One region of the Micromonospora sp. NPDC005194 genome, then DNA from elsewhere that is predicted to be linked to it. Evidence: riboswitches for the same ligand, from Rfam matches in the RefSeq annotation. Region 1 holds a riboswitch; the other holds the start of a gene.
The links. A riboswitch is a leader RNA that binds a small molecule or an ion and turns the genes downstream of it on or off. The one in region 1 is predicted to bind thiamine pyrophosphate.
Positions count from the first base shown of each region.

Region 2: linked by a shared signal. The riboswitch ahead of thiE (thiamine phosphate synthase) and the one ahead of ABZU53_RS20825 (ECF transporter S component) in region 1 are both predicted to bind thiamine pyrophosphate.

Region 1 covers NZ_JBEXIA010000024.1:76,933-92,281, forward strand. The annotation lists gene recO (DNA repair protein RecO) at 1-120, shown strand, start outside; gene ABZU53_RS20780 (isoprenyl transferase) at 129-929, shown strand; gene ABZU53_RS20785 (hypothetical protein) at 998-1,183, shown strand; gene ABZU53_RS20790 (thioredoxin reductase) at 1,460-1,660, shown strand; gene ABZU53_RS20795 (pirin family protein) at 1,657-2,418, shown strand; gene gndA (NADP-dependent phosphogluconate dehydrogenase) at 2,556-3,998, opposite strand; gene ABZU53_RS20805 (MTH1187 family thiamine-binding protein) at 4,144-4,440, opposite strand; gene ABZU53_RS20810 (hypothetical protein) at 4,732-5,112, shown strand; gene ABZU53_RS20815 (energy-coupling factor transporter transmembrane component T) at 5,231-6,031, opposite strand; gene ABZU53_RS20820 (ABC transporter ATP-binding protein) at 6,028-7,458, opposite strand; gene ABZU53_RS20825 (ECF transporter S component) at 7,606-8,193, opposite strand; TPP riboswitch at 8,271-8,375, opposite strand; gene ABZU53_RS20830 (alpha/beta fold hydrolase) at 8,483-9,313, shown strand; gene ABZU53_RS20835 (AAC(3) family N-acetyltransferase) at 9,384-9,653, shown strand; gene ABZU53_RS20840 (SIS domain-containing protein) at 9,650-10,399, shown strand; gene ABZU53_RS20845 (DUF6328 family protein) at 10,653-11,156, shown strand; gene ABZU53_RS20850 (acyl-CoA dehydrogenase family protein) at 11,278-13,284, shown strand; gene ABZU53_RS20855 (hypothetical protein) at 13,459-13,626, opposite strand; gene ABZU53_RS20860 (hypothetical protein) at 13,786-14,394, opposite strand; gene ABZU53_RS20865 (Fur family transcriptional regulator) at 14,599-14,997, opposite strand; gene ABZU53_RS20870 (metalloregulator ArsR/SmtB family transcription factor) at 14,994-15,293, opposite strand; gene ABZU53_RS20875 (metal ABC transporter permease) at 15,336-15,349, opposite strand, start outside.
Region 2 covers NZ_JBEXIA010000047.1:28,288-43,636, reverse strand. The annotation lists gene ABZU53_RS28610 (thiazole synthase) at 1-754, opposite strand, end outside; gene thiS (sulfur carrier protein ThiS) at 751-951, opposite strand; gene thiO (glycine oxidase ThiO) at 942-2,168, opposite strand; gene thiE (thiamine phosphate synthase) at 2,165-2,788, opposite strand; TPP riboswitch at 2,783-2,892, opposite strand; gene ABZU53_RS28590 (ThuA domain-containing protein) at 3,183-9,032, shown strand; gene ABZU53_RS28585 (hypothetical protein) at 9,104-9,643, shown strand; gene ABZU53_RS28580 (aldo/keto reductase) at 9,738-10,700, opposite strand; gene ABZU53_RS28575 (ATP-binding cassette domain-containing protein) at 10,738-12,417, opposite strand; gene ABZU53_RS28570 (methyltransferase) at 12,459-13,064, opposite strand; gene ABZU53_RS28565 (hypothetical protein) at 13,167-14,225, shown strand; gene truA (tRNA pseudouridine(38-40) synthase TruA) at 14,336-15,166, opposite strand; gene rplQ (50S ribosomal protein L17) at 15,235-15,349, opposite strand, start outside.

The DNA.
Region 1 (15,349 bases):
CGGGGGCCCTCGGTCGCCGGCACGGTCCCGCCGCCGGGCGGCGGTGGGGCTGCGATGCTCCGGCCGCGCGGTGACGTCGAGGCCGGTGCGGACGGCACGAGCAGGGAGAGAGCCGAGTGATCCGATCGATGAGGTCCGGCCGGCGGGAGCCGACGCCACCGACGCCGCACCCGTCCGGTGCCCGGCCGCCGGCGCTGCCGAGCGAGGCGGTGCCGAAGCACGTGGCCGTCGTGATGGACGGCAACGGCCGGTGGGCCAAGGAGCGCGGGTTGCCCCGCACCAAGGGCCACGAGGCGGGGGAGCACAGCCTCTTCGACACCATCGAGGGCGCGATCGAGATGGGCATCCCCTACCTGTCGGCGTACGCGTTCTCCACCGAGAACTGGCGGCGCTCGCCCGACGAGGTCCGGTTCCTGATGGGGTTCAACCGGGACGTGATCCGTCGACGCCGCGACCAGCTGGTCGACCTCGGCGTCCGGGTGGTCTGGTCGGGGCGGCCGGGGCGGTTGTGGAAGAGCGTCATCTCCGAGTTGCAGACCGCCGAGGAGATGTCCCGGGGCAACTCGACGCTGACCCTGCAGTTCTGTGTGAACTACGGCGGGCAGGCCGAGATCGGCGACGCCGCCGCGGCGATCGCCCGGGACGTGGCGGCCGGTCGACTGGACCCGTCGAAGGTCACCGAGAAGACCGTCGCGAAATACCTGTACCACCCGGAGATCCCGGAGGTGGACCTGTTCCTGCGGCCCTCCGGCGAGGAGCGGATCTCCAACTTCCTGCTCTGGCAGACCGCGTACGCCGAGCTGGTCTTCCTGGACACCCTCTGGCCGGACTTCGACCGCCGCCACCTCTGGTACGCGTGCGAGCTGTACGCCCAGCGGGACCGGCGGTTCGGCGGCGCGCTGCCCAACCCGGTCGCCCCGACGGTCTGAGCGAGGCTTATCCACCCGTCACGCTGGGTATCAGGAACGTCAGAAGCCACTGACGGAGGTGAACCCACATGATCCAGAAGCGCATTGCCCAGTGGGCGGTGATGGCGATCGCGGTGCCGTTGGCCGCGGCCGGCGCCCGCCGGCTCAGCCACACCCTGGAGGCCCGGCGTGGTCCCTCCGGGGCGACCCGGCTGCTGACCAGGGGCGCGGATCTGATCCGCCCGCAGAAGGCCAAGCGCCGCCGGTTCTGGTAACGCGAGACCACCCTCCCGGCGCCGCCCCGCACACGACGTGCGGGGCGGCGCCGGCGTCTCACCCTGTCGATCATGGAGTTGTGGTGGCCGGTTCGGTCGCATTCACGACTTTCGTTCACCGCCACAACTCCATGATCGACGCGGCCGGGGTGGGGGGTCTGGGTTGGTTGTTTCGGGGTTCGGGGAGGTGGGGGCAGGTAGGGTCCGGAGGTGGCGGGACTCGGCGGGAATCGGCGGCTGGGGGTGGATATGCGGGATCTCCGGTACAAAATGATCATGGCGTTGAACGCGGCGGATCTGGGCGACCCGATCTGCGAACAGGTCGCCGAGATCTGCGCCGAGATCGCCGAGCAGCACTGCGCGGAGTTCGGTCACACGCCGCAGCTGCGCACCGGTGAGATCGCCGAACTGGTCACCGGTGAACCGGCCCTGACCTGGGCGCCGTCGACCCCCGACGCCGGGCAGCGTGCCTGGTGACCGCACCCGCGCCGTCGGTCGACCTGCGTCGGGCCGAGGACCGGTTCGCCACCCGGATCTCCTGGTTGGACTCCAAGCACTCCTTCTCGTTCTCCCGGCACTACGACCCGGCCAACACCCACCACGGGTTGCTGCTGGTGAACAACGACGACGTGGTCCGGCCCGGCGCCGGCTTCGAGACCCACCCGCACGAGGACATGGAGATCGTCACCTGGGTGCTGCGCGGCTCACTCGTGCACCAGGACTCCACCGGCCACTCCGGGGTGATCTACCCCGGCCTGGCGCAGCGGATGAGCGCCGGCACCGGCATCCTGCACTCGGAGAAGAACGACGCCTGGCGGCTCAACAACCAGGAGCCGCACAGCGACCCCGTGCACTTCGTGCAGATGTGGGTGCTCCCCGACGAACAGGGCGTCGACCCCGGCTACGAGCAGCTGGAGATCGAGGACGAGTTGCTGCGCGGCGGCCTGGTGCCGATCGCGTCCGGGATGGACCGCTACGACGGCGCGTCCGCGATCCGGATCCGCAACCGGTACGCGACCCTGCACGCCGCCCGACTCGGCCCCGGCGACGAGGTCACCCTCCCGGACGCGCCCTTCGTGCACCTGTACGTGCCGAACGGCACGGTGACCCTGGAGGACAGCGGCCCGCTCGGCACCGGCGACGCCGCCCGGCTCACCATGACCGGCGGCCGGCGGGTGACCGCCGACGAGCCGGCCGAGATCCTCGTCTGGGAGATGCACGCCACTGTCGCCTGACGGGTGCCCGCGCGTACCTGCCGTCTGGTCCCATGATCATGCTCGAACATGGATGTGGTGGCCTCCCGTTGTCGGAAGGCCACCACATCATGGATCGAGCACGATCTTGCGGGGCGCGGCGCGCGGGGCGATTCCGGCTACGCCGGGGACTCGGTCTTCTCGCCGGCCCAGGTGGTGTGGAACGAGCCCTCGCGGTCGACGCGCTGGTAGGTGTGCGCGCCGAAGTTGTCCCGCAGGCCCTGGATCAGCGCGGCGGGCAGCCGCTCGGCGCGCAGCCCGTCGAAGTACGCCAGCGACGACGAGAACGCCGGCGTCGGCACCCCCGCCCGGGCCGCGTCGGCCACGACCCGCCGCCAGCTCGGCACGCCGGCCGCGACCGCCTCGGCGAAGTACGGCGCCACGAGCAGCGTCGGCAGGTCGGGCTGCTCGTCGTACGCCTCGCGGATGCGGTTCAGGAAGCGGGCGCGGATGATGCAGCCGCCCCGCCAGATGGTCGCCGTGCCGCCGAGGTCGATGTCCCAGTCGTATTCCTGGCTGCCGGCCCGGATGTGGTCGAAGCCCTGCGCGTACGCGACGATCTTGGAAGCGAGCAGCGCCCGGCGCACGTCCTCCACGAACGCGTCCCGGTCGGCGACCTGCCACTTCTCACCGGCGTCCGGGAACGCCCGCCGGGCCGCCTCGCGCTGGTCGACGTGCCCGGACAGCGAGCGGGCGAACGTCGCCTCGGCGATCCCGGTGATCGGGATGCCCAGGTCGAGGGCGCTCTGCACCGTCCACCGGCCGGTGCCCTTCTGCTCGGCCCGGTCCTGCACGACGTCGACGAACGCGCGGCCGGTCGCCGCGTCGGTGTGCGCGAGCACGTCGGCGGTGATCTCGATGAGGAAGGACTCCAGCTCGCCGTTGTTCCAGTCGCGGAAGATCTCCGCGATCTCCGCCGGCTTCGCGCCCAGGCCGGACCGGAGCAGGTCGTACGCCTCGGCGATGAGCTGCATGTCGGCGTACTCGATGCCGTTGTGCACCATCTTGACGAAGTGCCCGGCGCCGTCCGGCCCGACGTGCATGCAGCACGGCACGCCGTCCACGTGGGCGGCGATCTTCTCGAACATCGGCCCGAGCTTGGCGTACGACTCGGCGGAACCGCCCGGCATGATGCTCGGCCCGAGCAGCGCGCCCTCCTCACCACCGGAGACGCCGGTGCCGCTGAAGTGCAGCCCCTGCGCGCGCAGCGACTCCTCCCGGCGACGGGTGTCGGCGAAGTGGGCGTTGCCGCAGTCGACGATGATGTCGCCCTCCTCCAGCAGCGGCACCAGCTCGTCGATCACGGCGTCGGTGGGCGCACCGGCCTTGACCATCACGATCACCGCGCGGGGCCGTTCCAGCGACGCCACGAAGTCGGCCATCGACTCACCGGGCACGAAGGAGCCCTCGTCACCGTGCTCGGCGACGAGGCTGCGGGTGCGCTCCGGCGACCGGTTGTGCACCGCCACGGTAAAGCCGTTGCGGGCCAGGTTGCGGGCCAGGTTTCGGCCCATCACCGCCAGCCCGGTCACGCCGATCTGCGCCGTCGCCTGCTCAGCCATTCGTGCCGCCACCTCTCGCCGTCGAACTATCCTGCTGCGACCGTATCGCGGCGCGCGGCATCGTGGGCGGGTCGTCCCACGGCGGGTCACCGCCTGGTCGCGGCCCGTTCGCCCGGCGCGTCCACACCTCGACCGGCAGCCACGCTCACCCCTGGGCCAGTCGATCCTCCACACGCGCCACCTTCGCGGTGAGCGCATCGGTGACCCCGGGCCGAACGTCGGCCTTCAGGACGACGCTCACCCGGGGCGCCTGCGCGGCCACCACGTCGACCGCCCGCTTCACCACCGCCATCACCTCGTCCCACTCGCCCTCGACGGTGGTGAACATGGCATCGGTCCGGTTGGGCAACCCGGACTCGCGGACCACCCGTACCGCCTCGGCAACCAGGTCACCCACGGAGTCGCCGGCACCGAGCGGAGTGATCGAGAACGCGATCAGCATGCGCCGATCGTGCCAGGAAATTCGGGTGCGCGTCTCATCGGGCGGTGGTTAGGGTTCGGGCATGCGTAACTGACGCCCCACTTCCCGAGCCGGCCCGCCGCCCCGCGATCGCGGTCCGTGCGCTCCCGGGCGTCGCGCGTCTCCGTCCACCGTTCGGCGGTGTTGACCCAGCCCGATCCCCGGTGAGCAGTCCCTTCCCATTCGACCGTCGCGTTGCCACGGTCACCAGCCGATCCGACCGACCGCGGGAGCGCGGGACCGCCGGGAAGGTCGGCACCGAAGGAGGCCCGGATGCCCGCCAGGCGCAATCCGAAGAAGACCCGTACGCCCGCGCCGACGCCGCTGGGCACCGACCCGGCGGCCGGCCACGGCCCGCTCCCACCCACCCGCCCCGACCTCCCGGTCGAACCGATCGAGCCGGCGCTGCCAGCCGTGCTGACCGAGCCGGCGGCGCCGGTGGAGCCCGCGTTGCCTGCGGCGCTGGTCGAGCCGGCGCTGGCCGTCGACGTGCCGGCGGCGGTCGACGCGCCGACGGTGGACGATCTGCCGAAGACCGCCGGGCGACCGACGGCACCGACGGCCGGGCCACCGCAGGCCGGCGGTAACCGCTCGGGCGGTGGCCGCAGCCAACGGGCCGGCCAGCCCCGCCGGTACGCCTTCCGCCGGAGCTGACCGACCCGACCCGTCGGGGCGGTGGCACCAATGTCGGTGATGTGGTGGCCTGCGCAGTGCAGGAGACCACCGCATCACCGAGGTGGTGCGGATCGTCTCGACTGGCTGAGCGGCCCGCTCAGCCGATCAGCGGGCGGAAGGTGCCGAGGAGCACGCTTGTGGTCAGGGCTGCTCCGGCCAGCGCGGCCGCCCCGGCGATCAGCAGCGCGTCGGCGAGGCCGAAGCGCTGGCGTCGGGCGACGGTACGGGGTGTGTCGCCGTCGAAGCCGCGCGCGTCCATGGCGACGGCCAGCCGGGTGCCCCGGCGGATCGCCCCGACCAGCAGCGCGAACGCCGTGGACGCGAACAGCCGCAGCTTCGCCACCGGGTTGCGTCCGGCGTCGACGCCGCGTGCCCGCCGGGCCATGCTGATCATCTGCCATTCCTGACCGAGCAGCGGCACCAGCCGGAACGCGGCCAGCGACCCGACGGCGAACCGCGCCGGCGCCTTCGCGTTCTGGATCAGCGCGTCCGCCAGGTCGGTCGGGTCGGTGGTGGCGAAGACGATCACGCCGGGCAGGGCCACCGCGAAGACCCGCAGCACCAGGCCGAGAGCGGTGCGCAGCACGCCGGTGCTCACCAGCACCGGCCCGGCGTCCAGCAGGATCCGGCCGGACTGGTCGGCGGCGAAGAGCACCAGGGTGACCAGGATGCCGGCGGCGCTGAGCAGCAGGGGCAGGGCCCGCCGGGCCAGCATCCGGTAGCGGACGCCGAACAGCGGCAGGACGGCCAGTTCGACCGCGATGGCGATCGCCGGCGCCACCGGGTCGAGCGTCGCCAGCAGGGTGAACGAGAAGACCAGCGCGGCGGCCACCTTCGCCACCGGGTTGCGCCGGGCCAGCGGGGCGCCGGGCGCGGCGATCGGCTCGATGCTGATCACCGGGCGCCGTCCGGTGCCCGCTGGAGGGTGACCGTGCGATCGGCGAGCGCGGCGACGAAGTCGAGGTCGTGGGTGACCGTGACCACGCCGTGCCCGGCGTCCCGCAGGTCGGCGAAGAGGTCGACCAGCTCCCGCCAGGTCCGCCGGTCCTGCCCGAAGGTCGGTTCGTCGCAGATCAGCAGGCGGGGCGCCGTGGCCAGGGCCGTCGCCACGCTCAGTCGCCGCGCCTCCCCACCGGAGAGGGTGTACGGGTTGGCGGCCGCGAGTCGGGTCAGCCGCAGCCGGTCCAGCAGCCCCGCGGCGGTCTCCCGGACGGCAGCCTCGGGTTGACCCGTCCGGCGTGGCCCCAGCGCCAGCTCGTCGAAGACGGTGCCGGTGACGAACTGGTGCTCCGGGTCCTGGAAGACCGACCCGATCCGTCGGGCCAGCGCGGGCGCTCGCCAGCGGTGCGGGGGAGCGCGGTGGTCGGCGCCGGCCAACTCGGCCGAGGCGGTGACGCGGCCGGCGCCCGGTTTGAGCAGGCCGCCGAGCAGCAGCGCCAGGGTGGACTTGCCGGCGCCGTTGGGTCCGCGTACGGCGAGTGCCTCTCCGGCGCGTACCGCCAGGTCGGTGGGGCCCAGCCGGGGCGGCAGGCCGAGCCGGTCGGCGGTGAGCAGCAGGTCGCCGGGGGCCGCGGTGGCCGTGCGGGGCGCGATGGGGTGACCGGGCACCCAGACGCCCTCGGCGGCGAGGGCAGCGCCGTGCGCGGCGAAGACCGCCTCGGGCGTCCCGTCCGCGCGGACCCCGCCGCCGGGCTCCAGGACGACCACCCGGTCGACCAGTGGCAGCGCCTCGGCGACCCGGTGTTCGACCAGGATCACTGTGGTGTCGGCGTCCAGCGCGCCCGCCACCGCGCCCCGGACCAGGGCGGCCCCGTCCGGGTCGAGGTTGGCGGTCGGCTCGTCGAGCAGCAGCAGGCCGGGCCGCAGGGCAAGCGCGCCGGCCAGGGCCAGGCGTTGCTGCTCGCCGCCGGAGAGCGCGGCAGTGCTGCGGTCGCGAGGGTACGGGAAACCGACCCGCCGCAGCGCTTCGTCGACCCGGGGCCAGATCTCGTCCGTCGGCACGCCCCGGTTCTCCAGCCCGAACGCGACATCGTCGCCGCTGCGCGCCATCACCAGCTGGGTCTGCGGGTCCTGGAAGACGATGCCGACCCGTTCCCGCGCCTTACGGGGGTCGAGCCCGTCGATCTCGACGGTGCCCTCCTGCTCACCGGAATCCTCGGGCAGCAGCCCGGCCAGCGCGGTGAGCAGGGTGCTCTTACCGGCCCCCGAGGGCCCGAGCAGCAGCACCCGTTCTCCGGCCTCGACCCGCAGATCCACCCCGCGCACAGCCCAGGCCCGCCGCCCGGCATGCCGCCACCCGAACCCCCGCAGCAGTACCCCGCCCACCCAACACCCCCTCCCTGCCACTCCCTGCCACTCCCGGCCGTCCTCCCGCCGTCTCCCCGCCGTCTCCCCGCCGGTGATCAAGAGGTTTGCGTCAGAATTCCGGCTTCCGTTGACGCAAACCTCTTGATCACGGGGACAGTCGCGCCCTCAGATGAGGGCGCGGTTTCGGCCTACCGGGAAGCGGTCCAGCGCGCCGGTGTTGGCCAGGGCGCGGGTGAGCAGCCAGCCGCCCACGCCAGCGATGATCGTGGCGCTGACGATGGTGAGCAGGGCGTACGGGATGCGGTAGTCGCCCAGCGCGTAGTCGACGTTCCAGACGAAGAAGTCGAACAGCGCCGCGCTGAGACCGGTCAGCGCGCCGGCCAGCACGGCGGTCGGCAGCCGGTACGACCGGTACCGGAAAGCGGCGAACGCCAGCTCGGCCCCGATGCCCTGCACGATGCCCTGGGGGATCACCGTGCCGGCCCACTGGCTGCCCAGCAGCGCGGAGACGACCGCGGCCACCGTTTCGCAGTAGAGCGCGGCGCCGGGCTTGCGGATGACCAGGCCGCCGACGACGGCCGGCAGCAGCCAGACGCCGTAGATCAGCGTCTGCGCGGGCGGGAAGAAGGCGAACGCGCCCTCGGTGGCGCTCCAGACCAGGCCCCAGGCCCAGAAGATGACGCCGAAGGCGACCGCGATCACCGAGGCGACCACGATGTCGATGGTGCGCCAACGGCTGGTGGTGTTGTCCATGCTGTGCTCCCAGTTCAGTGGAACGAACCAGGAGAAGACGCACGCCGCGCGCCCGGTGGCACCGGACTCACGGCGCGGCTGGAGGTCGACCGAACTCCCTGCGCTGGCATTACCCAGATCAGGTTCGAGGGTCTGCGGGCGTGCCCGCACTCTCAGCGCTGTGCGCTCCCCTGTCGGATGTGAAGTTGTCTCGGTGACGCTAGCACCGACCAGGGGTAACGGCCCAGCAGGGCATTCGGCCGCCCGCGCATCAGGGCCGGCGCTCGGCCGGCTGGGTAGGCTGCCGATCATGCAGGTCGACGCGCGAGGTCTCACGTTCGAGATAGGCACCGGCGGCCCGGCCGACGGCATTCCCGTCCTCCTGCTGCACGGCTTCCCGCAGCACAGCGGCGAGTGGGACGACGTCGTGCCGGCACTGCACGCCGCCGGGCTGCGCACGTACGCGCTGGACCAGCGGGGCTACTCGCCGGGTGCCCGGCCGGAGGCGGTGGTCGCGTACCGGATTCCGGAACTGGTCGCCGACGTGGTGGCGGTGCTCGACGCGCTCGATGTGGACGCCGTCCACCTGGTCGGCCACGACTGGGGCGCGATCGTGGCCTGGGCGGTGGCCGCCGCGCACCCCGAGCGGGTCCGTACGTTGACCGCGGTGTCCGTGCCGCATCCGGCGGCCATGGCGCACGCTCTCGCCACCGACGGCCAGCAGAAGGCGCGCTCGTCGTACATCGCGCTGTTCCGCAAGCCGGGCAAGGCCGAGAAGGTGCTGCTGGCGTGGCACGCGACGGCGCTGCGCAAGATGCTCGGCGGGGTGGGTGACGCCTCCCGGGTGGACCGCTACGCCGACCCGATGCGCGAGCCGGGTGCGCTCACCGCCGCCCTGAACTGGTACCGGGCCATGTCCCGTGCCGACCTGGCCGGCGTCGGCCCGGTCGCGGTACCCACCACCTACGTCTGGAGCGACCGGGACGTCGCCATCGGGCGGACCGCCGCCGAGGCGTGCGAGGCCAATGTCACAGGTGACTACCGCTTCGTACCGCTGCCCGGGGTGAGCCACTGGATTCCGGACGCCGCACCCGCCGCGCTGGCCGAGGCGGTCCTGGCCCGGATCGCCGGGACGGCCTGAGCCGTGCCGTGCCGAGACGCGCCGGGCCAACGAGCGCCGGGCCAACGAACGCCGGGCAGACGGGCGCCGGGTGGGCCGGCGCCGGGCGGAGGAGCGCCGTGACGGCACCTGCCGGCGGGCCGGACACCCGTCGCTCGCTCGCCGCGCAGCTGCGCCTGCTGGGTGTACGCCCCGGCTCGACGCGGGCGACTTCGGCGCGTTGGGTCGGGACCTGGAGGCCACCGGGGCGGTGCGCTGCGGCCCGGTGGGCGCGGGGACGGGGAGGTTGGTACGCCAGCGGGCGGCGGTCGACTTCGCGGTGCAGTGGATGGCCCGCAACCGGACGACGGAGGACGCATGAGTGTGAGCGCCGAGGACTACCTGGCCGTGGTGACCGAGACGATCGGCCGGGTGGCCGCCAGCCAGCGGGATGCGGTCGGGCGGGCCGCCGATCTGATCGCCGAAGCGGTACGCGCCGACGGGGTGGTGCACGCCTTCGGCACCGGGCACTCGGAGGCCCTCGCCATGGAGATCGCCGGTCGGGCGGGTGGTCTGGTGCCCACCAACCGGATCGCGCTGCGTGACCTGGTGCTGCTCGGCGGCGAACCGGCCGATCGTCTCGGGCCGCTGCTGGAGCGGGACCCGGCGGTGGCGCACCGGCTCTGGGAGCTGGCCCCCGTACAGGCTGCCGACGTCTTCGTGCTCGCGTCGAACTCCGGGGTCAACGGCGCGATGGTCGAGTTCGCCACGCTGGTCAAGGAGCATGGTCATCCGCTGGTGGCGATCACCTCGGCGCAGCACTCCGGCCGGATGACGTCCCGCCACCCGTCCGGGCGCAAGCTGGCCGACCTCGCCGACGTGGTGCTCGACAACGGCGCACCGTACGGCGACGCGACCCTGCCGCTGCCCGGCGGTGGCGCGGTCGGCGCGGTCTCCTCGATCACGGCGGCGCTGCTGGCGCAGCAGATCACCGTGGAGGTCGTCGCCCGGCTGCTGGCGGCGGGGGAGCGGCCCCCGGTCTACCTGTCGGCGAACATCCCGGACGGCGACGCGCACAACACGGCCCTGGAGGCCAGATACGCCGGCCGGATCCGCCGCGGCTCCTGACCCCCGGCGGCGCGGGCGATGGCGCGACCCGGGCGGCTCGGCATGGCGCGGGCGGGCGACGGCACGGCGGGTGGCGCGGGCGGCTCGGCTTGGGGCGGGCGGGCGACGGCGTGGCGACCGGGCGATGACCGGCGGGCGACGGGGAGATGGCCGGAACGTGTCGTGAGCCTGTTTCGCGCTCGGCCGTGTGGGGCATTGGCGTTGCTGCCGGCGGCTGGGACCGCCGGCAGTACCGTCTGACCGGAGGTAGCGCGTGTCCAAGGAGACCGAGAAGCAGCGTTGGCAGCGCAACTTCGCCGACCTGTTGCAGGAGCTGCGGGTCGCCCAGACCGGCGTGCAGATCCTCTTCGCCTTCCTGCTCACCCTGCCGTTCAGCAACGGGTTCACCCGGACCAGCGAGTTCCAGCGGGACGTCTACATCGTCGCGCTGCTCGCCGCGGCCGCCGCCACCGCGATGATCATCTCGCCGGTGGCGTTCCACCGGGCGCTGTTCCGTCAGGGGCGCAAGCCGGAGCTGGTGCGGTTCGCGCACCGGATGGCCACCGGCGGCCTCGCCTTCATGCTGATCGCGATGGTCAGCGCGGTCCTGCTGATCACCGACTTCGTGCTGGACCGGCCGATCGCGTTCCTGCTCAGCGCGCTGGCCGGGCTCTGGTTCCTCCTGTTCTGGGTGATCCTGCCGTTCGCCCGCCGCAACTGGGGGGACGACGACATCGACGACGACGATGACGACCCGGACACGCTCAGCGGCCGCTGACCCCGCCGGAGCAGCGAGCAGACGATCCGCACGCAGCGCTACCCCTGGGTAACAACCGGGGGTAGCGTGACGGTAGTCGCGCACGTCGACGCAGCCGCAACCGAGGTTCGAGGGGGCAGCCGTGACCACGACGCAGAATGGCCGACCGGCACCGGACGGCCCCGACTCCGAAGCCGGCAGCGTCACACCGGGCAGCACCGGGCCGTTGCCGGCGGAGGCGGGGCAGGTCTCCGAGAAGGAGGCCCGGCAGGTCGCCGAGGCCGCCCGGGAGTCCACCTGGGATCGGCCCAGCTTCGGCAAGGAGCTGTTCCTCGGGCGGTTCCGGCTCGACCTGATCGATCCCTGGCCCCGCTCCGACCCGGACGACGTGGCCCGCGCCGAGGAGTTCCTTGGTCGGTTCCGCGCCTTCCTCACCTCCGAGGTGGACGGCGCGGCCATCGAACGGGACGCCTCCATTCCGGACGCCGTGTTCCACGGGCTGGCCGACCTCGGCGCGTTCGGCATGAAGATCGACCGCAAGTACGGCGGCCTCGGGCTGAGCAACCTGCACTACTGCCGGGCGCTGATGCTGGCCGGCTCGGTCAGCCCGGCGATCGGCGCGCTGCTCTCGGCCCACCAGTCGATCGGGGTGCCGCAGCCGCTGAAGATGTTCGGCACCGCCGAGCAGAAGCAGCGCTTCCTGCCCCGGCTCGCCGCGGGCGAGGTCTCCGCGTTCCTGCTCACCGAGCCGGACGTGGGCTCCGACCCGGCCCGGCTCGCCACCACCGCCGAGCCGACCGAGGACGGCACCGGCTACCGACTCAACGGGGTCAAGCTCTGGGCCACCAACGGCATCGTCGCGACCCTGCTGGTGGTGATGGCCCGGGTGCCCGCCGCCGAGGGTCGGCGCGGCGGGATCACCGCGTTCGTGGTGGACGGCGACAGCGCGGGCATCACCGTGGAGCGGCGCAACGAGTTCGTCGGCCTCCGTGGTCTGGAGAACAGCCTGACCCGGTTCCACGACGTGTTCGTGCCGGCGGAGAACGTCATCGGCGGTGAGGGCAAGGGGCTCAAGATCGCCCTGACCACGCTGAACACCGGTCGGCTCTCGCTGCCGGCCATGTGCGTGGGCGCCGGCAAGTGGTCGTTGAACGTGGCCCGGGGGTGGGCCGCCGACCGCGTCCAGTGGGGCCGGCCGGTGGGCGAGCACGAGGCGGTCGCCCAGAAGCTCTCCTTCATCGCCGCCACCACGTACGCCATGGAGACCATGCTCGACCTGTGCTGCCTGCTCGCCGACGATGACCGCAACGACATCCGGATCGAGGCGGCGCTGGTCAAGCTGTACGCCAGCGAGATGGCCTGGAAGATCGCCGACGAGCTGATCCAGATCCGGGGCGGGCGCGGCTACGAGACGGCCGACTCGCTGGCCGCCCGCGGCGAACGCCCGGCCAACGTCGAGCAGGTGCTCCGCGACCTGCGGATCAACCGGATCTTCGAGGGCTCGACCGAGATCATGCATCTGCTGATCGCCCGGGAGGCGGTCGACGCCCACCTCTCGGTGGCCGGCGACATCATCGACCCGGAGGCGGGGCTCGGCCGCAAGGCCCGCGCCGGCGCCCGTGCGGGCGCGTTCTACGCGAGGTGGCTGCCCACCCTCGCGGTCGGCAAGGGCCAGAGCCCGTCGGCGTACGCCGAGTTCGGGCCCCTGGCCGCGCACCTGCGCCAGGTGGAACGGTCGTCGCGCAAGCTGGCCCGGTCGACGTTCTACGCGATGTCCCGCTGGCAGGGAAAAATGGAACGCAAGCAGGCGTTCCTCGGGCGCGTCGTGGACATCGGCGCGGAGCTGTTCGCGATGTCCGCCGTCTGCGTCCGGGCGTCCGCCGAGCGCGACACGCGGCCGGAGAACGTCGAGCTGGCCGACCTGTTCTGCCGGCAGGCCCTGGTCCGGGTGGACGCGCTGTTCACGGCACTCTGGGACAACACCGACTCCGTCGACACCGCCGCGGCCAAGCGGATCCTCGCCGGTCGCTACGCCGGGCTGGAGGAGGGGGTCGTCACCCCGTCCGACGAGTTGCCCTGGGTGGCCCGCTGGTCGCCCGGCCCGTCCACCGCCGAGGACGTCCGCCGCCGCATCCCGCCGAAGCCGTAACCTCCGACCCCGCGGCCTGACCCCCTGCGGCCCGCCCGCCGGGCCGCCCCTCGCCGCTGTTCGCGCCGGCCGGACTGGTCGCGTTGGCCGCGCTTGCCGTGCCGGCCGCGCTTGCCGTGCCGGCGTTTGCGCGTGCCGTGCCGCCGCGGCGTGGCCTGGCTGCCCGGCGCGCTGTCAGCGGGCGACCGCCCAGGCCAGCACCCCCGCCAGGATCAGACCGTTGAGCCCGGCCAGGGCGAGGTACGCCGCGGGTGGGATCTTCCTGCCCCGACGGACGAGGGAGACCAGGACGGCGGCGTAGCCGAGCAGCAGTACGGCGATGACGATCAGGAAGTAGAACACCCGAAGACCTTAACGGCCGGCGTGCCGCACGCAGGTTGTGGCACGCGACGGCAGCTGGTGGTCGATCCACACCAGGTCGCCGAGGTGGGGGCATCCGGCGGCCCGGACAGACCCACATCGGCGATCTGGTGTGGATCAAGCCAGGGGCGTACCGCAGGTTCAGCGGCCTCTGCTGCGCAGGCCGAGTTGGCGTAGCTCCAGGGCGGCCAGGGCCTCGACGGTGTCGTCGTCGCCACGTCGCCACGCCTCGGCGACGTCCGGCGCGATCCGGGTCAGCCGGCCCAGCGGCTGGGTGGCCAGCGCGCGTAGCGCGAGCAGATCCCGCCCGGCCGGCCCGGCGGCCAGCTTCGCGGCCGATCCGGCCCGGCGCATCCAGCGCAGCCGCAGCGGCAGCCAACCGAAGAGCACCAGGCCGAGCGGGAAGATCAGCACCGCGACGGTGAGGGCGAGGGCGAGCTGGTCGACCAGGTGCTGCTGGTCGCGGCCGGCGTCGGCGAGACCCCGGGCGGCGTCGGCGGCCCGCTGGAAGGGCGCGGTCAGCTCGTCACCGACCAGCGGCACCCGCCGGACCTTGCCGCCGGCGTCGGCGAGGTTGTCGGCGAGGCCACTGCCGGCGCCCTCCAGCTTCTGCCCGGGTACGGCGAGCTTCTGCACCAGGTCGTGCAGCCAGAGCGCGGCGCGGATCGCGACGTACACCCAGGCGACGACGAGCAGGTCGGTGAGCAACTGGCGGACGGCGGTCGGAAACCGATCGGCGTAGATCTTCACGCCGGACAGCGTGCCACGAACGGTCCCCGCCCGGCACCCGTCGATCGGTGGCCGGGGTGACCCCGGCCCGGGGGCGCCGCAGGCTCCGCTCCCCGCCACCGACGCCCGGCCGGGGGATCGGCGATCAGGCGAGCCGCAGGCCCCCGAACGCGACGGTGTCGCCCACCGGCTGGACCGGGCGGAACCGAAGGTCGGCCACGCTGGTCAGCGGACGCAGGCCGGGCAGGTGCCGAAGATCTCCAGGGTGTGGCTGACGTCGGCGTAGCCGTGCTGCGCGGCGACCCGGTCGGCCCAGCTCTCCACCGCGGGGCCGGCCACCTCGACCGTACGCCCGCAGGCCCGGCAGACCAGGTGGTGGTGGTGCCCCTCGCTGCACCGGCGGTAGAGGTGCTCGCCGCCCGGCGGGCGCATCACGTCGATCTCGCCCGCGTCGGCCAGCCCCTGCAGGGTGCGGTAGACAGTCGTGAGGCCGACCCGCTCACCGCGCTGCCGGAGCATCGCGTGCAGGTCCTGGGCGCTGTGGAAGCCCTCCATCTCGCCCAGCAGCGCGCTCACCGCCGAGCGCTGCCGGGTGTTGCGCACCGCGGCGCCGCTCTCGCTCATGATCCCTCCCCGGCGTGGCTGACCGCATCCGCCACGATGTGCGCGACGTGCTCGTCGACCAGGCTGTAGGCGATCTCCCGGCCCCGGCGGGAGCCCCGCACCACGCCCGCCCCGCGCAGCACCCGCAGGTGCTGGGACACCAGCGGCTGTGCCGCGCCCAGCTTCTCCACCAGCTCGTGCACGCACCGCTCGCCGCTGGCCAGCTCGCTGACGATGGCCAGCCGGATGGGCGCCGACAGGGCCCGGAGCAACTCGCTGGCTCCGTCGAAACCCTCGTAGCCTGTTGCGCTGGTCATCTTGCAACGGTAACCAATACCACCGACATCCGCCGATCGGGCTCAGTGCAGGACGA
Region 2 (15,349 bases), on a different contig from region 1:
GAGTGGACGGCAGGGCGTGGAAGCGGCGGGCGATACGTCCCGCACCGGCGGCCAGTCGGCCCGCCTCGACGGCGTACCGCATCGCCGTGGCCATCGCCACCGGGTCGGCGGCCCGGGTCACCGCGCTGGCCAGCAGGACCGCGTCGCAGCCCAGCTCCATGGCCAGGGCCGCGTCGGACGCCGTGCCGATGCCGGCGTCCAGGATCACGGGCACGTCCACGCTCTGCCGGATCAGCCGGATGTGGTGCGGATTGCCGATGCCGAGCCCGGAGCCGATCGGCGCCCCGGCGGGCATCACCGCGGCACAGCCCACGTCGGCGAGGCGGCGGGCCAGCACCGGGTCGTCACTCGTGTACGGCAGCACCGTGAAGCCGTCGGCGACCAGCTCCTCGGCGGCGCGGAGCAGTTCCACGCCGTCGGGCAGCAGCGTCCGCTCGTCGCCGATCACCTCCAACTTGACCCAGTCGGTGTCGAACGCGTCGCGCGCCAGCCGGGCCACCTTCACCGCCTCGGTCGCGGTGTGGCAGCCGGCGGTGTTCGGCAGCAGCCGTACGCCGCACCGGTCCAGCAGGTCGAGCAGCCCTCCGGCGGTGCCCGGGGCGGTGTCCACCCGGCGCAGCGCCAGCGTGACCAGCTCCGTACCGGACGCCCGGATCGCCTGTTCCAGCACATGCAGGTTCGCGGCGCCGCCGGTGCCGAGGATCAACCGCGAGCAGAACGTGACCCCACCCAGTTCGAAGGACACGCCGCTCACCCGCCCTGCGCGGCGGTCAGCACCTCGACGCGGTCACCGTCGCGCAGCACCGTGCCCGGCCAGCCGGCCCGGGGCACCACCTCGCCGTTGACCGCGACCGCGACGCCACGCTGGTGCGGGGCGACGTCGCGGACCAGGTCGGCCACCGACGCGCCGCCGGGGACGCTGCGCCCGGCCCCGTTCACCGTCAACTCCACAGGTCCTCCTCGGTCGTCCGTCCAGGTCCGCTCACGTCGCCCGCGCCGGGCCGTGCCGCGTCGCCGGCCGGAGAGGCGACGGCGAACCGGCGTCCGCTCACGTCGCCCGCGTCGGGCCGTGCCGCGTCGCCGGTCCCGGTCGACGACGCGACGGCGAACCGGTCCGCGCCGAAGGGCGCGAGCAGCGGGTCGGGCACTCCGGTGGTCACCAGGTCGGCGATCTTCTCGGCGGTGATCGGGGTGAGCACGATGCCGTGCCGGTGGTGCCCGGTGGCGGCCAGGACGTCCGGCCGGCCGGGCAGCGGCCCGAGGATCGGCGCGTTGTCCGGCGTTGCGGGCCGCAGGCCGGCGACCGCCTCGACCAGGTCGTACTCGGTCAGCTCGGGCAGCAGGTCGACACCGGCGCGCAGCAGCCGCAGCACCGCGCCGGCGGTGACGCTGGTGTCCGCGCGCTCCTCGACCGTCGCGCCGAGGACCACCTCGCCGTCGGCGCGGGGCACCAGGTAGACGTGCTCGCCGTCGGCGTACCCCCGGATCACGTGCCGGAAGCCCGGCGCGACGCCGCCGGGCGCGCGCAGCCGGAGGATCTGGCCCTTCACCGGCCGCACGGGCAGGCCGGTGAGCCCGGCGGCCCCGCAGCCGGCGGCGACCACGGTGACCCCCGCGTCCACGTCGGACAGCCGCCGGACCGGCTGCGGCACGAGCACCGCGCCGGCCCGCTGCGCGGCCGTTCGCAGCGCCGGCACCAGCAACCGGGGATCGACCTGGTGGTCGGTGGGCGCGAGCGCGCCGCCGCGCACCCGAGGGGCGAGCGCCGGTTCGCGGTCGCGCAGCTCGCTGGGGCGCAGCGGCGTCACCGGCAGACCCAACCCCTGTTGGTACGCCCAGAGCCGGCGTGCCTCGGCGAGGTCGTCGCCGGTCAGCCCGACCATCAGGGTGCCCTCGGTCCGGTAGCCGATCTCGGTGCCGCTCGCCTCGGTCAGTTCGGCGGCGAACCCGGGCCAGCGGGCGGCGGACGCCACCAGCAGCTCGGTCAGCCGCCGCTCGCCGAAGTACGCCTCGGCGACCGGGGAGAGCATGCCGGCGGCGACGGCCCATGCCCCCGACCCGGGAGCCGGGTCGTGCACCTCGACGCGCAACCCCCGGATGGCACAGCGCCACGCGATGGCCAGTCCGATCGGGCCCGCGCCGACCACCGCCACATCGGTGCGCGTCACGCCAGCGCCCGCAGCAGGTCGGCGGTCGCCCGCGCGGGGTCGGCGGCGTCGGAGAGCGCGCCGACCACCGCCACCCCGTACGCCCCGGCGGCCCGCAGCGCCGGCACCCGGTCGGCGGTCACCCCGCCGATCGCGATGACCGGCACGTCGACGGCGTCGGCGACGGCGCGGACGCCCGCGGGCCCGATGGGATCCGGCAGGCCGTTCTTGGTGCTGGTGGCGTGGCATGGGCCGACGCCCAGGTAGCTGGCCCCGGCGGTGACCGCCTCGACAGCCGTCTGCGGCGCGCGTGCGGTGGCGCCGAGCACTCCGGTCGGGCCGAGCACGTGCCGGGCGGCGGCGACCGGCAGGTCGTCGGCCCCGACGTGCCCACCGGCGGCGCCCACCGCGAGCGCCACGTGCAGCCGGTCGTTGACCAGGCAGGTCGCTCCGTACGGCGCGCAGAGCGCCAGCACCCGGCCGGCCAGGTCGTACGCCTCGCGATCGGTCGCGGAGTCCTCCACCCGGACCTGCACGACGAGGTCGGCGCGGGCCGCCGCGAGGGCGGCCCGGACCACGGTGAGTGGGTCACGCCCGGGTCGGGTGTCGGTGATGAGATGCAGTCGTCCAAGGGACGGCACGGCAACACTCCTCCCTGCGCCGGCATTACCCGGATCAGGTTCGACGGTCGGGGGCTGTCAGCCCCCCTCTCAGCCCGGTACACCGGGCTCCCGTGGGTTACTTGCTTGTCACCGTACGACACTTCCGCCGGTCTGCCAAGGGAGCGGCCGCCGGCCGGACACGGCTCCATCGATGGGGTACTTTCTCCGGTCCTGTTCGGAATGTCGCACGCCGTTGCAGAACCGTTACCGGCCGGCATCTTGCCCGACATGGATACACCAGAATTAATTTGTTCAGCGATTCGACAAAATGCCGGTGGGGACGCCCTGGCACGGCCTCCCCGCCGGCTCCATCCGGGACGGTCTTCGGCAGCCGGCCCCCGCGATTCCTGTCCACCGCGACATTGGAGGCGGCGTGTCCCGTTCTCGTCGTACCCGTTTACCACTCACCGCTACCCTGCTCTCCCTAGCGCTCGCCTCGACGACCCTGCTCGGGTCGCCGGCGCAGGCGGCTCCGGCCGCGGCGCAGGTCCCCCCGCGAGACGCGCAGGCCGCGGCTCCGGTCACCCAGGTGGTGCCGAAGGCACCGAAGGCCGCAGCGGCCGACCCCTACTCCGTCCTGGTCTTCTCCAAGACCGCCGGCTTCCGGCACGACTCCATCCCCACCGGCATCGCCGCCATCCAGCAGCTCGGCGCGGCGAACGGGTTCACAGTGGACACCACTGAGGACGGCGCCTCGTTCAACGACGCCAACCTCGCCAAGTACAAGGCCGTGATCTGGCTCTCCACCACCGGTGACGTCCTCGACGCCGACCAGCAGGCGGCCTTCGAGCGCTACGTGCGGGCCGGCGGCGGTTACGCCGGCGTCCACGCCGCCTCGGACACCGAGTACAGCTGGGCCTGGTACGGCGACCTGGTCGGCGCGTACTTCGCCAACCACCCGCAGAACCAGCAGGCCACCGTCAAGGTGGAGGACCACGCCCACCCGTCCACCGCCGAACTGCCGGACCGCTGGTCCCGGTTCGACGAGTGGTACAACTTCCAGACCAACCCCCGGCCGGACGTGCACGTGCTGGCCAGCCTGGACGAGAAGAGCTACACCCCGGGCGCCGGCGCGATGGGCGCCGACCACCCGACCGCGTGGTGCCAGGACTTCGACGGTGGCCGCTCCTGGTACACCGGCGGCGGGCACACCCGGGAGTCGTACGCCGAGCCCGAGTTCCTCAAGCACCTGCTCGGCGGCATCCAGACGGCGGCCGGCGTGGTCGACGCCGACTGCGGCGCCTCGAAGACGTCCAGCTTCGAGAAGGTCACGCTGGACAGCAACACAAGCAACCCGATGGAGCTGGACATCGCCCCCGACGGGCGGGTCTTCTACATCGAGCGCGACGGCCGGGTGCAGATCATCAAGCCCGACACCGGCAGCACCGTCACCGCCGTCGACCTGGACGTCTTCACCGGCAACGAGGACGGCCTCATCGGCATCCGGCTCGACCCGGACTTCGCCACCAACAAGTGGGTGTATCTCTACTACGCCCCGAACGACGGCGTCACCCGCAACCTGCTGTCCCGGTTCACGGTGACCGGCGACACCATCGACCCGGCGAGCGAGAAGCAGGTGCTGCGGGTCGACACCCAGCGCAACACCTGCTGCCACGCCGGCGGCAGCATGACCTTCGACAGCGCCGGCAACCTCTACCTGGCCACCGGTGACAACACCAACCCGTTCGAGTCGAACGCGTACTCGCCGCTCGACGAGCGGCCGGGCCGTCAGGACTACGACTCGCAGCGCACCTCCGCCAACACGAACGACCTGCGCGGCAAGGTGATCCGGATCCACCCGGAGGACGACGGGACGTACACCGTTCCGACCGGCAACCTCTTCGCGCCGGGCACCGAGAAGACCCGTCCCGAGATCTACGCGATGGGCTTCCGCAACCCGTTCCGGATCGGCACCGACCCGAAGACCGACACGCTGTACGTCGGGGACTACGGGCCGGACGCCAACGCGGACAACCCGAACCGGGGCCCCCGCGGTCTGGTCGAGTGGAACGTCGTGACCCCCGGCAACTACGGCTGGCCGTACTGCACCGGGACGAACGAGGCGTACAACGACTACACGTTCCCGTCCGGCCCGAGCGGTCCGAAGTTCGACTGCGCCGCGCCGGTGAACAACTCGCCCAACAACACCGGCCTGACCAACCTCCCGCCGGTCGTCCCGGCCACCGTCGACTACGGCTACGCCGGTGACGCGCGGTACCCGGAGATCGGTGGCGGTGGCGCCCCGATGGGCGGTCCGGCCTACCGGTACGACGCCAACCTCAACTCCACCCGCAAGTGGCCGGCCTACTACGACGGCAAGGCGCTGCTCGGCGAGTGGAACCAGAACAAGATGTACACGATGCAGATGACCGCCGACGGCAAGTCGTTGGTGGACATCAACCAGCTGCTCACCGGTATGCGCATGATCCGGCCGATGGACTTCGAGTTCGGCCCGGACGGCGCGCTCTACCTGATCGAGTGGGGCACGGGCTTCGGCGGCAACAACGACGACTCCGGCATCTACCGGATCGACTACACCGCCGGCGACCGCGCACCGATTGCCGCGGCGTCCGCCAACCCGACCTCGGGGCCGGCGCCGTTGACGGTCGCCTTCTCCAGCGCCGGCTCCCGGGACCCGGACGGCGGCGCGCTCACCTACGCCTGGACCTTCGGCGACGGGCAGACCTCCACCGAGGCCAACCCGACGCACACGTACGCCACGGCGGGCAACTACACCGCCCAGCTCACCGTGACCAACCCGAAGGGCCGTACCGCGGTGGCCAACGTGCCGGTCACCGTGGGCAACACCGCACCGACGGTGAGCATCGAGTTCCCGCCGGACGGTGGCTTCTTCAACTGGGGTGACCAGGTCCGCTACACGGTCAAGGTGACCGACCCCGAGGACGGGCAGATCGACTGCGCCCGGGTGAACCTGCAGGTGCTGCTCGGTCACGACGAGCACGCCCACCCGCTGGAGCAGCACACCGGCTGCACCGGCACCGTCCAGACGTCGCTCGCCTCCGGGCACGGCGCCGAGGCGAACGTGTTCGCGGTCTTCGAGGCCACCTACACCGACAAGGGCGGGGCCGGCGGGTCCGGCGCGCTCACCGGCCGGGACATCGAGATCCTGCAGCCCAAGCAGAAGCAGGCCGAGTACTTCACGGCCACCGGACGGGTGCCGGGCGGCACCGGCGGCGGAGACGCCGGCGTGCAGCGGGAGACCGGGGCCGACACCGCAGGTGGCGGCCAGAACATCGGGTTCATCGAGGACGGCGACTGGTGGTCGATCGTCCCGGCGGACCTGACGAACATCACCGAGATCCGGTTCCGGGCCGCCTCGGCCGCCGCCGGCGGTCGGATCGAGGTCCACGCGGGCGCCGTCGACGGACCGGTCGTGGCCACGGCCACCGTTCCGGCGACCGGCGCGTGGCAGACGTACACGGACGTGAGCGCGCCGGTCACCGGTGCCGCGAGCGGCTCGCTGTACTTCGTGGCCCGCGATCCGAACGGCGGAACGGGTTCCCTGTTCAACGTCAACTGGATGGACTTCGTCGGCCGCGGCGTCACCGAGAACGGGCCGCCGGTGGTCACCGCCACCGCGACCCCGGCCACCGGCACCGTGCCGGTCACCGTCTCCTTCGACGGCACGGCCACCGACGCCGAGGGCGACACCCCGCTGACGTACGCCTGGGACTTCGGTGACGGCGGTACGGCGTCCACCCTGGACGCCAGCCACACGTACACCAGCGTGGGAGCCTTCACGGCCACCCTCACGGTGACCGACAGCAAGGGCGCCAAGTCGTACGCCACGGTGCCGGTGCGGGTGAACGCGCCGGACACGTCCTGCTTCGGGGCGCGTTCGGACGACTTCAACGGCACCAGCCTCGACAAGGGCCGGTGGACCAGCGTGGTCCGGGAGAACCAGCTCTACTCGGTCAGTGGCGGCGCGCTGCGGCTGCCGACCGGGGTCGGTGACCTCTACGGCGCGCGCAACGACGCCACCAACCTGGTGCTCCAGGCGGCTCCGAGCGGCGCCTGGGAGATGACCACCAAGGTCACCCTGCCGGTGACGGCCAACTACCAGCAGGCCGGCCTGCTGGTCTACGGCGACGACGACAACTACGCCAAGCTGGACCTGCTCTACAACGGCAGCCGGCGGGTGGAGTTCATCCGGGAGACGGCCGGAACGCCGCGCAACGACGCTGCCGACAACGCCGCCGCACCGGCGGGTGACACCGTGTACCTGCGGATCACCAGCGACGGGACGAACCTGACCGCGGCCTTCTCGGGCGACGGGCAGACCTTCACCCCGGCCGGCCGGTCGGCCGCGCTCGCCGGCATCACCAACCCACGGATCGGGGTCTTCGCGCTCAACGGCGGCACCGAGGCGCCAGTGGTCGACGCGGCCTTCGACTCGTTCCAGGTCACGCCGGACGCCCCGGCCGGCCCGATCGACCCGTCGGACGAGTTCACCGGCGACACGCTGGACAAGTGCCGGTGGGACGCGATCCTGCGGGAGGACCCGAACGGTTACCGGGTCACCGGTGGCGCGTTGCGGATCGACGTGCCGAACGGTGACATCTACGGCACCAGCAACACCGGGCCGAAGAACTTCATCCTCCAGACCGCGCCCTCGGGCGACTGGACCCTGGAGACGACTGTCGACGGCAGCCTGCTGAACGAGCAGTACCAGCAGGCCGGTCTGCTCGTGCAGGCGGACGACGACAACTACCTGAAGTTCGACTTCATCGCGGACAACCAGGCCGGCCAGACGGTGACGCGGCGGATCGAGTTCCGCAGCGAGATCGGCGGCGTCGTCCAGAACCCGCAGCCGGAGGCCACAAGCCTCACCTCGGCGGTGTGGCACCTGCGGCTGGCCCGCAGCGGCAACACCTTCACGGCGTCGTACTCAGCCGACGGGACGACCTGGACCACGCTGGAGGCGCTGACCAACAGCGCGGTCGGGGCCACCCCGAAGGTCGGTCTGTTCACCCTCGGCGCCAACCAGACGGCGTCGAAGACGGCCTCGTTCGACTACTTCCGGCTGAGCACCAAGGTGGTCACCGACGAGACCGCTCCGGTGACGACGGCGGCGGTGTCCGGCACCCCCACCGAGGGGTGGTACACCGGGCCGGTGACGGTCACCCTGACCGCCGCCGACGAGGCCGGCGGCAGCGGACTGGCCGGTACGGCGTACCAGCTGGACGGGGCCACCACCTGGACCGACTACACCGCTCCGGTGACGGTCAGCGGCGACGGGGCGCACGAGCTGCGATTCCGCTCGACGGACCAGGCGGGCAACGTGGAGTCGACGAAGACCGTCTCGGTCAAGATCGACGCCACCGCGCCGGTCACCACGGCGACGTTCGCTCCGGCGAACGACGCCGGCTGGCACAACGGGACGATCCCGGTGGTGCTGACCTCGACCGACGCCGGTTCCGGAGTCAAGACGGTCGAGTGGTCGCTGGATGGCGGCGCGTGGACGCCGTACTCGAAGCCGGTCGAGGTGACCGGTGACGGGCAGCACGAGCTGCTGTACCGCTCCACCGACAAGGCGGGCAACGCCGAGACGCTCAAGTCGGCGATCCTGAAGATCGACGGCACCAAGCCGACGCTGCTGGTCTCCGGTATCGCCGACGGCCAGCTCTACGGGGACAGCCAGGACGTTCGGGTGTCCTGGCAGGCCGTCGACCCGACCTCGGGCATCGCGACCGTGGTCGGCCAACTGGACGGCAAGGCGTACGCCAGCGGCACCCTGCAGGCCATGTACGAGCTGCCGCTCGGCCTGCACGAGCTGACCGTCACCGCGACCGACAAGGCCGGCAACACGACGACCTCGGCGGTCCGGTTCTTCGTCACCACCTCGTTCCGGGACATGCAGTTCCTGCTGGACCGGTTCAAGGCGACGGGGCGGCTCTCGGCCAAGGCGCACAAGGATCTGACGAACAAGCTCGACGCCGTCCGTAAGGCCGAGGCGGCGGGCAACGACAACAAGGCGCTCAAGGAACTGACCGCATTCCGGAAGCTCGCCGCGGACACCAAGCTGGTGACCGAGGCGGAGATCCGGGACGTGCTGATCCGCGACGCCGACGCCATGACGGTGCGGCTCGGCGGAACGCCGGCCAGCAACGCCGGGGTCAAGGCGAACGACGGCAAACCCGTCAAGGGTGCCGGGCGACTGAGTGGCGACGTCACCCGGCTCGCTCCGGGCCGCCAGCTCTGATCCGACGAGGCCCCTCCCCGACGCCACGGTGTCGGGGAGGGGCCTCCCTCATCCGTAGTGAGGAGATGTCCGTGACGGGTATCCGCAAGGTGGTCGCCGCCGTGTTCGCCGGACTGGCCCTGACCCTGTTCGCCGCGGCCCCGGCGGCCGCCCAGGCCGACAAACTCAAGCTGACGGTGGCTGGCGACGGCGCCGAGGGGGTCACCATCCAGGCCACCTACACCGATGGCCGTCGGCTGGACCAGCTGGTGCGGTTGGTGCTCACCGCCACCGGCCCGGACGGGCAGCGGGTCGGGCCGGTGCAGCTGGAGCCACAGCCCGAGGGGCAAGGGTTCTACAGCAGCGGCCCGGTGCTCTCCACCGGCACGTGGAAGGTGACGGTGAACTCCCCCGCTCCGCTGCAGGGCAAGGCCACCGCCACGGTGCAGGCCCGGGCGGCGCAGTCACCTCCGGCCCCCAGACCGGTCGCGGTGACCGCGGACGGGACCGGCGACCGCGGGGCGGGCGCCGGCTGGTGGCCGTTCGCGGCGGCCGGCCTCGTGCTGGTCGCCGCGGCGATGGGGGCGGCCATGCTGTTCGGCCGCCGCCGCGCCTCCACGCCGAACGACTGACCGACCGGCGCTCCGGCGCCACTGAAACGACCGGGCCGGGCCGCGACGAGCGGCCCGGCCCGGTGTCGTTCAGGCGACCACGCGCCCGCCGCGCTCAGAGGATGGCGCGCAGCGCCGCCAGGTCGTCGTCGCTGGGCTCCCAGGTGCCGGCGGCGGCGTTCGCGTACACCTGCTCGGGCGTGGTGGCGCCGGCGATCACCGAGGTCACCGCCGGCTGGGCGGCCAACCCGCCGATCGCCACCTGGAGCATGGTCAGACCCCGCTCGGCCGCGTACGCCTCGATCGCCTCGATGGTGTCCCAGTCGGCCGCGGCGAGCCGGTCGGCGTACCGGCCACCGCCGGAGAGCCGGCTGCCGGCCGGCGGCTGCCCGCCCCGCTTGTACTTGCCGGTGAGCAGGCCGTTGGCGAGCGGGAAGAACGGCAGCATGCCGAGGCCGAACCGCTCGCAGGCCGGGATCACCTCGGCCTCCGCGGACCGCTCCAGCAGGCTGTAGTGGTTCTGCGCGCTGATGAATCGGGCCCGGCCGTTGGACGAGGCGACCCAGTCGGCGTCGGCGATCTGCCAGCCGGCGAAGTTGGAGTTGCCGAGGTAGCGGACCTTGCCGTCGCGGACCAGATCGTCGAGGGCCGCGAGGGTCTCGTCGATCGGGGTGCCCGGGTCGGGCTCGTGCATCTGGTACAGGTCGATGTGGTCGGTGCCGAGCCGGCGCAGCGACGCCTCCACCGCGCGGGCGATGTACCGCCGCGAACCCCGGGCGCCGAAGTCCGGACCGTTGAGGCCGTTCATGTCCATGCCGAACTTGGTGGCCACCACCACGTCGTCCCGGCGTCCCTTGAGCGCCTGCCCGAGCAGCTCCTCGGAGCCGCCCTGCGGCTCGCCGTAGATGTCGGCGGTGTCGAAGAGGTTGATCCCGACGTCCAGGGCGGCGTCCACGACCGCGCGGGTGCCATCGAGGTCGAGCTTGCGGCCGAAGTTGTTGCAGCCGATCCCGACGACGGACACCACGAGCCCGGAGTCGCCCAGCCGGCGATAGGTCATCTCAGTCACGAGATCCACCCTATGCCGGCCGGACGCACCGCCGCCCGGCGACCGCTCAGCCCACGTCCCAGACCGGCTCCGGGGTCTCCACCACCTCGCTGTCGCCCCGGAACAGCACGAACCGGTCGAAGGAGCGGGTGAACCACCGGTCGTGGGTGACCGCCACCACCGTCCCCTCGAACGCGTTCAGGCCCGCTTCCAGCGCCTCGGCGCTGGCCAGGTCGAGGTTGTCGGTGGGCTCGTCGAGCAGCAGCAGGGTCGCGCCGGACAGCTCCAACAGCAGCACCAGGAACCGGGCCTGCTGCCCGCCGGAGAGCGTGCCGAAGCGCTGGTCGCCCTGCCCGGCCAGCTCGTAGCGGCTGAGCACCCCCATCGCCGCGTGCCGGTCCATCCCGGTGCGGTGCTCGTCACCCCGCCACAGGATCTCGACGAGCGTCTTGCCCATCAACTCCGGTCGGTCGTGGGTCTGCGAGAAGTGGCCGGGGCGGACCCGGGCGCCGAGCCGGGCGGTGCCGTCGTGCGTCACCGGGGCGAGCCCGCCCGCCCCGTCGACCGGCCCGTTCGCCGGGTCGGGATCGGTGCCACCCCGGGCCAGCAGCCGCAGGAAGTGCGACTTGCCGGTCCCGTTGGCGCCGAGCACCGCCACCCGGTCGCCGTACCAGATCTCCAGGTCGAAGGGGAAGGTCAGGCCGTCCAGCTCCAGCTGGTCGCAGACGACCGCGCGCTTGCCGGTCCGCCCGCCGGTCAGCCGCATCCGGATGTCCTGGTCCTTCGGCGGTACGGGCGGCGGTCCGGCCTCCTCGAACTTGCGCAACCGGGTCTGCGCGGCCTGGTAGCGCGAGGCCAACCCGTCGTTGTACGCGGCCTTCTGCTTGTACATCAGCATCAGCTCGCGCAGCTTCTGGTGCTCCTCGTCCCAGCGCCGGCGCAGCTCGTCGAGACGGGCGTGCCGGGCCACCCGCGCCTCGTACCAACTGGCGAAGCCACCGGGATGCACCCAGGCGCTGCCGCCCTCCACGGCCACCACCCGGTCGGCGCTCTGGGCCAGCAGCTCGCGGTCGTGGGAGACGTAGAGCACCGACTTGGTGGACTCGCGCAGCCGCGCCTCCAGCCAGCGCTTGCCGGGCACGTCGAGGAAGTTGTCCGGTTCGTCGAGCAGCAGCACCTCGTCCGGGCCGCGCAGCAGCAACTCCAGGGCGAAGCGCTTCTGCTGGCCGCCGGAGAGGGTACGCACCGGCCGGTCTCGTACGGCGTCCCACGGCTGGTTGAGCACGATGGTCGCGACGGTGTCGAAGAGCACCTCGGCGTCGTACCCGCCGGCCTCGCCCCAGGCGCCGAGCGCGTCGGCGTACGCCAGCTGGGCCTTTCCGGCGGCGCTGCTGAACTTGCCGCGGACCTCGGCCGCCCGCATGGCCGTCTCGGTCTCGGCGAGCCGGCGGCCGGCGTCGCGCAGCGGTGGCGGGGCGAGCGACAGCGCCAGGTCGGCCAGCGTCGTCTCGTCGCCGATCATGCCGATGAACTGGCGCATCACGCCCAGCCCGCCGGCCCGCGCGACGGTGCCGGTACGCACCGGCAGGTCACCGGCGACCATCCGCAGCAGGGTCGTCTTTCCCGCGCCGTTCGGCCCGACCAGGGCGACCTTGGCGCCCTCACCGACCCGGAACGACACGTCGGCGAAGAGTTCCCGACCGTCGGGCAGGATGTGCCCGACCGCTGCCACGTCCACGTATCCCACGCCGGGATCCTGCCCCAGCGAGGGCCGGGAGGGACATCCAATTACCGGGTGACCCGCAGCACCCGGAAGCCCTTCTGGCTGGCGTGCCGCTCGACCTGCCAACCCTGGTCGACGATCCAGCGGTGCAGCGAGTCGCCGCCGAGGTGGCGGGCGACGACCAGCCAGCCGACGCCGTCCGGGGCGAGTCGGGGCAGCCAACGCAGCAACAGCTCGTGCAACTCGTCCTTGCCGATGCGGATGGGCGGGTTGGACCACAGCTGCGCGAACCGGAGGTCCGCCGGCACGTCGTCCGGTGCGCTGACCCGGACCCGGTCGGCGGCGCCGATCCGGGCCGCGTTGACGGCGGTCAGTTCGCGGGCGCGGGCGTTGACGTCGACCGCCCAGACGGTGCTCGCCGGTGCCACGTCGGCCAGCACGCAGGCGATCGGGCCGAACCCGCAGCCGAGGTCGAGCAGGTCACCGGTGGTGTCGGCGGCGGGCAGCTCGGCCTTGCGCAGGAGCACCGCGGTGCCGGGGTCGAGGCGGCTGGCGGAGAAGACGCCGCCGGCCGAGACGAGCTGGTAGTCGCGGTCGGCGACAGAGAACTCGACTTCGCGCGCCGGCGCGTCGCTGGCGGGCTGCGCGGTGAAGTAATGGTCGCCGGTCACGCCGGCAATTCTCGCACCGGCCCGGGTCGGCCACGACACGGCCCACAACCGCATTTCCCAATATTACCCCCTAAAGAGACAATGGCTCCTACTCTAGGCGACATGGTGTATCGGTACGAGTCCGAAGAGGACGCATTCGAGGACCCGGAGCCCGGCTCCGACCTGGCCGTGCTCGGCGCCGGTCCGCCTCCGCCGGCCGGCCCCTCACCGTCCCGGTTTCCCGCTCCGTCGCTGCCCCGACCCAACCAGCTGATGCTGCCGTCGACCCAGCCGCCGCCGGTCACCCGCGTCAGCACCCCGGTCGCGGCCCCCCGCAGCCAGGTCTACACCTCGGCCCAGCCGGTGGAGCCGCCCGCGCGGCGCGGCGGCGGGCGACTCTGGCAGGTGCTGGTCGGCGGTGCGGCCGTCCTGGTCCTGCTCGCGCTCTGCGGTCTGGGCGCCGCCGCGCTGCTGGTGGACAACAAGCCGGCGCCACAGGCCACCCCGACGTACCAGCCGAACGTCGCCGCGTCCGCTTCCGCGCAGCGGCAGGATCTCGACTCGCGGGACACCGACCAGGCGCCGCTCACCGCGAAGGAACTCTTTCCCGGCAAGGAGTTGAAGCTCGCCGACGGCCAGCCCGCCTACGAGATCCTCAAGACGCACTCCAGCGGCAGTTGCGCCGTCGCCGCCACCGACGAGGTGGCCGACCTGCTGGTCCGGCTCGGCTGCAACCAGGTCGTCCGGGCGACGTTGCGGGCTCCCGGCGGCGACCACCTGGTCACCGCCGGCCTGTTCAACCTCACCGACAAGGTCAGCGCCGAACGGGCCCGGGACCGGATCCGGCAACTCCTCGACGACCGGCAGGGCCGGTTCCGGGGGCTGTCCGCCGGCGACGACGCGGATGTCCTGGCCACCGCCCCGGCACGGGTCGGCTGGCAGGTCCGGGGCCACTACCTGGCGTACGCGCTGGTGGTCCGCGCGGACGGAGCCGCGGTCAAGTCCGGCGACACCAAGATCCGGGAGATCCTGTTCGACATGATCGAGGCGCACCTCAGCCGAGGCGTCCTGCAACGGCGGGCCGACAGCCGCACGGCCGGACAACCAACGGCAGCGCCGACCGAGAGCGGCGGAACCCAGAGCGGCAGCGGCAGCGGCAGCGGCGAACTGCCCGGAGACTGATCCGCGCCTCCGCCCGACCGGTGTGCCGCCGACCGGTGGCACACCCGTCGTCGTCCGCTGCCGCCGTCGTCAGCCTTCTCGACGGGCGGACGAGGTCGCGGCCGCCGTTGTCAGCCCTCGACGGGCACGCGCAGGCGGCGGGTCAGGTCGGCGCGGCGGGCGTAGTCGGCCGGGTCGGCCGGGTAGCCGACCGCGACCAGGGTGAGCCCGTGCGCCGGGGCCACCGTCACCTCGCTGGAACGCTCCTGCCGGTCGAGCAGGCTGCCCGGCCACTGGACCGCCCGACGGCCGTCGCCGGCCGCGAGCATCGCCCCCACGAGGCTGCGGACCATCGCCTGGCAGAACGCGTCGGCCTGCACGGTGGCGACCAGGATGCCGTCCGGGTCGCGCCGCCAGTCCAGCCGGGTCACCTCGCGCAGCGTCGTCGCGTTCTCCTTGCGCCGGCAGTACGCGGCGAAGTCGTGCTCACCGACCAGACCGGCCGCGGCGGCGTTCAGGGCGGCCAGGTCCAGCGGTCGCGGCCAGGCCAGCACCTCGTGCCGGCGTAGCGGCTCGGCGCCGTACGGGGCGTCGGTCACCCGGTACTCGTAGCGCCGGAAGGTGGCCGAGAACCGGGCGTCGAAATCGGCCGGCACCTCCGACATCGCCCGTACCCGCACGTCGGTGGGGAGCAGCCGCGCGAGCCGGCGCAGCAGCCGTCCGTCGTGCTGCCGCCACACCTCGGCGGGGAGGTCCAGGTGGCAGACCTGCCCGGTGGCGTGCACCCCCGCGTCGGTGCGACCCGCGACGGTCAGACCGGTCGCCGTGCCCGCGCCGAGGACCAGGTCCAGGGTCTCGACGAGCACCCCGGCGACGGTCCGCCGGGTCGGCTGGGGCGCCCAGCCGGAGAAACCAACGCCGTCGTACGAGACGTCCAGCCGCAGCCGGATCCGCTCGTCCACCTCGTACCTCCTGTTACGGGTCGGGCCCGGCACCCCGATGGGGGTGCCGGGCCCGACGTTGCCCTTGATCAGGCCTTGTTCTCGGTGGCCTCGTCGCTGTCCTCGCGGGCGGCGTCGGTGTCACCGGACGCCGACGCCGGTGCCTCGGAGTCCTGGTCGGCCGGGGCCGACTGCGGGGCCTCC